Bradyrhizobium diazoefficiens: one gene and its partner. Each later gene encodes a partner of the first gene's protein in a complex. Links are inferred from orthologs where the notes say so. Each region holds a gene or a part of one and is shown on either strand. Other genes may lie near its edges. The genes, in order: JJE66_RS12310 and accD.

Region 1 (3,070 bases):
CTGTCGGCGATACGGCATCTGTTTCGCTTCCTGCTGAGCGAGCGGATCCGAGCCGAGGATCCCGCGGCGATCCTGTCCGGGCCGAAGCGCGGCCGCGGGCTGCCAAAAGTGCTGTCGATCGCCGATGTCGACCGCATGCTCCGCCGCGCCAAGGAGATGAGCGAGGCCGCAGACGCCTCGCCGTCGCAGCGGTTGCGGGCTTTGCGGCTCTATTGCCTGCTCGAGGTGCTCTACGCCACGGGCCTGCGCGTCTCCGAGCTGGTGGCGCTGCCGCGCACGGCGGCCAAACGCGACGCCCGCATGATCGTGGTGCGAGGCAAGGGCGACAAGGAACGCCTGGTGCCGCTGAACGAGGCCTCGCGGCAGGCGATGGCGGATTATCTCGCAGCGACGGAAGCTGCAAAGGCGGAAAAGAAGAAGGACAGCCTCGCCACCTCGAAATGGCTGTTTCCCTCGTTCGGCGAGAGCGGGCATCTGACGCGACAGCACTTTGCCCGCGACCTCAAAGAGCTCGCGGTCGCCTCGGGCCTGCAAGCCCGGCTGGTCTCCCCGCATGTGCTGCGCCACGCCTTTGCCAGCCACCTCCTGCACAACGGCGCGGATTTGCGCATCGTGCAGACCCTGCTCGGACACACCGACATCTCGACCACCCAGATCTACACCCATGTGGTCGAGGAGCGGCTGAAGAGCCTCGTGCGCGACCTGCACCCGCTGGCGGAGAAGTAGCCGCCGCCGTGCGGCGGCGGGCGAAACCGCCTTGACTTCGGCCACATCTCCGCAGAAAGAGCCGTGGCCTTGTCAGTGATTTGGCGCGCTTCCGCGAGCGCACAGGTCAAACCCTTGAAGAAGCTACACTTCTTTCGAGGAAGCCAACCTCGCTTCGCGTCCTCGCCCTGTCCCGTTATATTGAGTTGATGCCAGACCAGATGCGCAGCTATCTCGATTTCGAAAAGCCCGTCGCCGAGCTCGACTCCAAGCTCGACGAGCTCAGGACGCTGGCGGCCTCCGGCACCGATATCAGTGATGAGATCGGCCGGATCGAGGACAAGGCGGCGCAGGCGCTGGCCGACCTCTATCTGAACCTGACGCCGTGGCAGAAGACGCTGGTGGCGCGGCATCCGCAGCGGCCGCATTTCAATGACTTCATCAAGGGCCTGGTCACCGAATTCACCCCGCTCGCCGGCGACCGCAAGTTCGGCGAGGACGAGGCGCTGGTCGCGGGCTTCGGCCGCTTCCGCGGCGAGGCGATCTGCGTGATGGGTCAGGAAAAGGGCGATTCCACCGAGAGCCGCATCAAGCATAATTTCGGCATGGCGCGGCCCGAGGGCTATCGCAAATGCGTGCGGCTGATGGAGATGGCCGAGCGGTTCGGCCTGCCGGTGCTGTCGCTCGCCGATTCCGCCGGCGCCTATCCCGGCATCGGCGCCGAGGAGCGGGGGCAGGCCGAGGCGATCGCGCGCTCGACCGATGCCTGCATGGCGCTAACCGTGCCGAACGTCGCCATCATCACCGGCGAGGGCATGTCGGGCGGCGCCATCGCCATCACCACCGCCAACAAGGTGTTGATGCTGGAGCACGCGATCTACAGCGTGATCTCGCCGGAAGCCGCCTCCTCCATCCTCTGGCGCGACGGCAGCAAGGCGCAGGAAGCCGCCAACAACATGAAGATCACCGCCCAGGACATGCTGCGCTTCGGGGTGATCGACAGCATCCTGAAGGAGCCGGTCGGCGGCGCCCACCGCGACCCCGCGGCCATGATCGCCACCACGGGCGATGCCATCGCCAAGGCCTTCGACGAGCTCCGGGGCCTCGACGGCGACGCCATCCGCAAGCAACGCCGGCAGAAATTCCTCGATATCGGCCGGAAACTGGGCTGATTCGGGCAGATTCCGGTGCCGTAGGGTGGGTTAGCCGAAGGCGTAACCCACCACTGTTTGTCTCCGCGAAACGAGAAGAGGTGGGTTACGCCGAGCAGATGCGCTTCGCACATCTGCAGGGCTAACCCACCTTACGCAGCTCCTCAGGTAACCCGGCGTTAACCCTTTTTTTGCCCAAATCGGCGATCTCAGTACTGGTTTGGCCGCAAGGCCCGAAATCGTCCCAAGTTACGGCCCAGTTTAAGTCTCTGTTGACCACGCCTTCGGGCCAACGGGCTCGTGATCCCCGGTCGGGTTGCGACCCGTCGGCGCGGAGGTTAGAATTTTAATCAATGGCTTCAGGGCATAAGCGCAGGCGCCTGGTCTGAAAAAGTCCGGAGATCCGGTCAGACCATGCTCCAAGAATCGGGGTTCGCGCTCCTTGCCCGGCACGTTGTGGGGTCCACCTTGAATTCTCGTTCGCTTGCTCGCGCGCTCCTGGCTTCGATTGCGCTTGCCGCCAGCGTTCTGCTCGCCGGCTGCGACACCGATCAGGTGTCGCTGGCGAACAACGCCAAGGCCAACCAGCCGGTCTCGCCAAAACTCGTCGCCGCGATGGGTGAGAAGGACATGGATCTGCAATCGCCGATCCTGATCCGCCTGTTCAAGCAGGAGGCCGAGCTCGAGATCTGGAAGCAGACCCGCTCCGGCCAGTTCGCCCTGCTCAAGACCTATCCGATCTGCCGCTGGTCCGGCGATCTCGGTCCGAAGGTGCGCGAAGGCGACCGCCAGGCGCCGGAAGGATTCTACTCGATCAGCCCGAGCCAGATGAATCCGCAATCGGCCTATTACCTGTCGTTCAACACCGGCTTCCCCAACGCCTTCGACAAGGCGCTCGGCCGCACCGGCTCGCAGCTGATGGTGCATGGCGATTGCTCGTCGCGCGGCTGCTACGCCATGACCGACGAGCAGATCGCGGAGATCTATTCGCTGGGACGCGAGTCCTTCTTCGGCGGCCAGAAGGCGTTCCAGTTCCAGGCGTATCCTTTCAGGATGACGCCGGTGAACATGGCCAGGCACCGCAACAATCCGAACATGGCCTTCTGGAAGATGATCAAGGAAGGCTATGATCATTTCGAGGTGACGCGGCAGGAGCCGAAGGTCGATTTCTGCGAGAAGAAATACGTGTTCGACGCGGCCAAGGCGCCCGACGC
Region 2 (3,241 bases), 490 kb from region 1 along the record:
ACACCCGCTCTTCGAGATCGCCGAGTGCGGCGGCGGCGACCCGGCCGCCCTCGGCATTGTGGCCGCCATCGAGCCAGATCTCTGACCCCTGCGGCCCCCAGGAGAGCAGTTCGCCCGAGGTGATGCGCTGCATCCGCGCCGGCCATTCGGCACCGACAATGCCGGCCTCGAATGCCGCCTGGTTGACCTTGAAAGTCGAAATCGCGCGCAGCGTCGCGATCGCAAGGCCGGCATTGTCGAACTGATGACGGCCGAACAGGCGCGGCGCCGCCAGATCCATCAGGCCGCGCTCGTCGGAATAGACCAGACGGCCACGCTCGACATTGACATGCCAGCTTTCGCCGGCCGCAAACAGCGGCGCGCGCATTCGCTTGGCCTCCGCCTCAATGACCGCGATCGCCTCAGGCATCTGCTCGGCGCAAACCACGGGTACGCCGCGCTTGATGATCGCCGCCTTCTCGCCCGCAATCGACGTCAGCGTATCGCCGAGGAAGTCCATGTGGTCCATGCTGATCGGCGTGATCACGCAGGCCGCAGGCTGATCGACCACATTGGTCGAGTCGAGCCGGCCGCCGAGCCCGACTTCAAGCAACACGGCATCGGCGGGATTTTGCGCGAACAGATGGAAGGCGGCCGCGGTCTTCAGCTCAAAGACAGTGGCGGGCTCGCCGGCATTGACGCGCTCGACCTCTTGCAGCGCCGCGCACAATTCGTCGTCGCTAACGAGCACGCCGCCACCGGGGCGGCCGAGGCGGAAACATTCGTTGATGCGAACCAGATAGGGCGAGGTGTAGGCGTGGACGCGCAAGCCCGCCGCCTCCAGCGTCGCGCGCAGATAGGCAACCGTCGAGCCCTTGCCGTTGGTGCCGGCGACGTGGATCACCGGCGGCAGCTTGCGTTCGGGATGACCGAGCCGCTCGAGCAGGCGGTGCATCCGCTCGAGCCCGAGATCGATGCGCTTTTGATGCAGGGCCGACAGCCGCCCGATCAATTCGTCGAGCGACGGCTTTGCGCTGTCGGAGGACGCGTTCACGCGTGCGGCGCAGCCGGCGCCGTCTCAGCGGCCGATACGATCTGCGCAGGGCTGACGACGGGCTGCATTGATTTCGACGCATTCTCCTGCGCTGGCGCCCTGGTCAGCAGGCGGCATAGCCGCGCCAAGGTCGGACGCAATTCATGGCGATGCACGACCATGTCGACCATGCCGTGCTCTTTGAGATATTCGGCGCGCTGGAAGCCCTCAGGCAGCTTTTCGCGAATGGTCTGCTCGATCACGCGCGCGCCGGCAAAGCCGATCAGCGCGCCGGGCTCGGCGATCTGCACGTCGCCGAGCATCGCGTAGGACGCTGTGACGCCGCCGGTGGTCGGGTTGGTCAGCACGACGATATAGGGCTGCTTGGCCTCGCGCAGCATCTGCACGCCGACCGTGGTGCGCGGCATCTGCATCAGCGACAGGATGCCTTCCTGCATGCGCGCGCCGCCGGATGCGGCGAACACGATGAAGGGCGACTTCTTCTCGACCGCGAGCTCGAGCCCGCGCACGAGGGCTTCACCGGCAGCCATGCCGAGCGAGCCGCCCATGAAATCGAAATCCTGCACGGCGACGACGACGGCGGCGCCTTCGAGCTTGCCATAGCCGATCTTGACCGCGTCGTTCAGATTGGTGCGCGCCCGCGCATCCTTGATGCGATCGACATACTTCTTCTCATCACGAAACTTCAGCGGGTCGGGCGTGACGTCGGGCAAGGCGACATCGAACCAGGTCTCGTTGTCGAAGATCGACTTGAGCCGCGCCACCGCGCCCATGCGCATGTGGTAGTTCGAGCCGGGGATGACGAACTGGTTGGCCTCGACGTCCTTGTAGAACACGAGCTGCCCGGAATCCGGACACTTGATCCACAGATTCTCCGGCGTCTCCCGCCGCAGCATGTTGCGGATCTTCGGCCGGACCACATTGGTAAGCCAGTTCATGGTTTGCTCCGATGTGCTGGCCCCAGTGGGGACCGCCTGAAGGGATATATATGGCGACCGGGCCATTGCCCGGCAAGCCGCCGTGTCGCCCGCCTTGGCAGCGGAATTGTGGCTTATTCGGCCGTCTGTTGCGCGCCCTTGACGCCCTGGGCCAGGACCGCCGTCAGCTCAGCCACGGCGTTGACGGTTTTGGCGGTCGCGCGGTCGTCCGCATCGAGGCTGTTCTTGAGCGCATCAACCAGCGCGGTACCGACCACCGAACCATCGGCCTTCTCGGCAATGGCGCGCGCCGCCTCCGGCGTGCGGATGCCGAAACCAACGCAGATCGGCAGCTTGGTATGCCGCTTGATGCGCGCGACAGCTTCACCGACAGTATTCGCATCCGCAGCCGCGGCACCGGTGATGCCGGCGATAGAGACGTAATAGACAAAGCCTGACGTGTTCGCGAGCACCGCGGGCAGGCGCTTGTCGTCGGTGGTCGGGGTCGCGAGGCGAATGAAGTTCAGGCCCGCCTTCAGCGCGGGAATGCAAAGCTCGTCGTCTTCCTCCGGCGGCAGATCGACGATGATCAGGCCGTCAACGCCGGCCGTCTTGGCATCAGCCAAAAACTTGTCGACGCCGTAAATGTAGATCGGATTGTAATAGCCCATCAGCACCAGCGGCGTGACATTGTCGTCCTTGCGGAAGCCGCGCACGAGGTCGAGCGTCTTCTTCAACGTCATTCCGTTCTTGAGCGCGCGCAAGCCCGCAGCCTGAATCGAGGGACCATCCGCCATCGGGTCGGTGAAGGGAATGCCGAGCTCGATCACATCGGCGCCGGCCTTGGGCAGCGCCTTGACGATATTGAGCGACGTCGTGAGATCGGGATCACCGGCCATCACATAGGTGACAAAGGCCGAGCGGCCCGCTTTCTTCAACTCGGCGAAACGGGTGTCGATACGCGTGGTCATGATTCCGCGGCCGCTGTGCTATACCTCTCCCCGTCGGGGAGAGGTCGGCTGCGAAGCAGCCGGGTGAGGGGGATGGAAAGGTTCAAGTCGAGAGCACGAAGGCTCCGCGAGTCGCAGACAAGCGCAGAAGCGAAGCTTTGGCAGGCGCTACGCAACCGGCAGCTCGCTCGCTGGACGTTTCGCCGCCAGCACCCTGTCGATCGATACGTCGTTGATTTCGTGACGCTGGACGGAAAACTGATCATTGAGGTCGACGGCGTCACGCATTCCAGCCCGACCGAGATCGAACGCGATGAAGCCAGGACCAAGGTGCTCGAGGC

What was found.
Region 2: the proteins of JJE66_RS12310 (region 1) and accD are in contact, whole or in part, in a solved structure (PDB 8UXZ), measured with the Escherichia coli proteins. The link is inferred for Bradyrhizobium diazoefficiens from one-to-one orthologs.

The regions. Positions count from the first base shown.
Region 1 is NZ_JAENXS010000001.1:2,617,001-2,620,070, reverse strand. Bases 142-2,895 are described here. They hold JJE66_RS12310 (acetyl-CoA carboxylase carboxyltransferase subunit alpha), read left to right. Parts: upstream 142-914; coding sequence 915-1,877; downstream 1,878-2,895. Other genes in these bases: JJE66_RS12305 (murein L,D-transpeptidase family protein), read left to right, coding at 2,325-2,895; xerD (site-specific tyrosine recombinase XerD), read left to right, coding at 142-726. In the rest of the region: more of xerD, read left to right, coding at 1-141; more of JJE66_RS12305, read left to right, coding at 2,896-3,070. UniProt on the Escherichia coli protein: Component of the acetyl coenzyme A carboxylase (ACC) complex. First, biotin carboxylase catalyzes the carboxylation of biotin on its carrier protein (BCCP) and then the CO(2) group is transferred by the carboxyltransferase to acetyl-CoA to form malonyl-CoA.
Region 2 is NZ_JAENXS010000001.1:2,125,516-2,128,756, forward strand. What follows is about bases 1-2,925. They hold accD (acetyl-CoA carboxylase, carboxyltransferase subunit beta), read right to left. Parts: upstream 1,972-2,925; coding sequence 1,030-1,971; downstream 1-1,029. Other genes in these bases: JJE66_RS09935 (folylpolyglutamate synthase/dihydrofolate synthase family protein), read right to left, coding at 1-1,033; trpA (tryptophan synthase subunit alpha), read right to left, coding at 2,085-2,921. In the rest of the region: JJE66_RS09950 (endonuclease domain-containing protein), read left to right, coding at 2,994-3,241.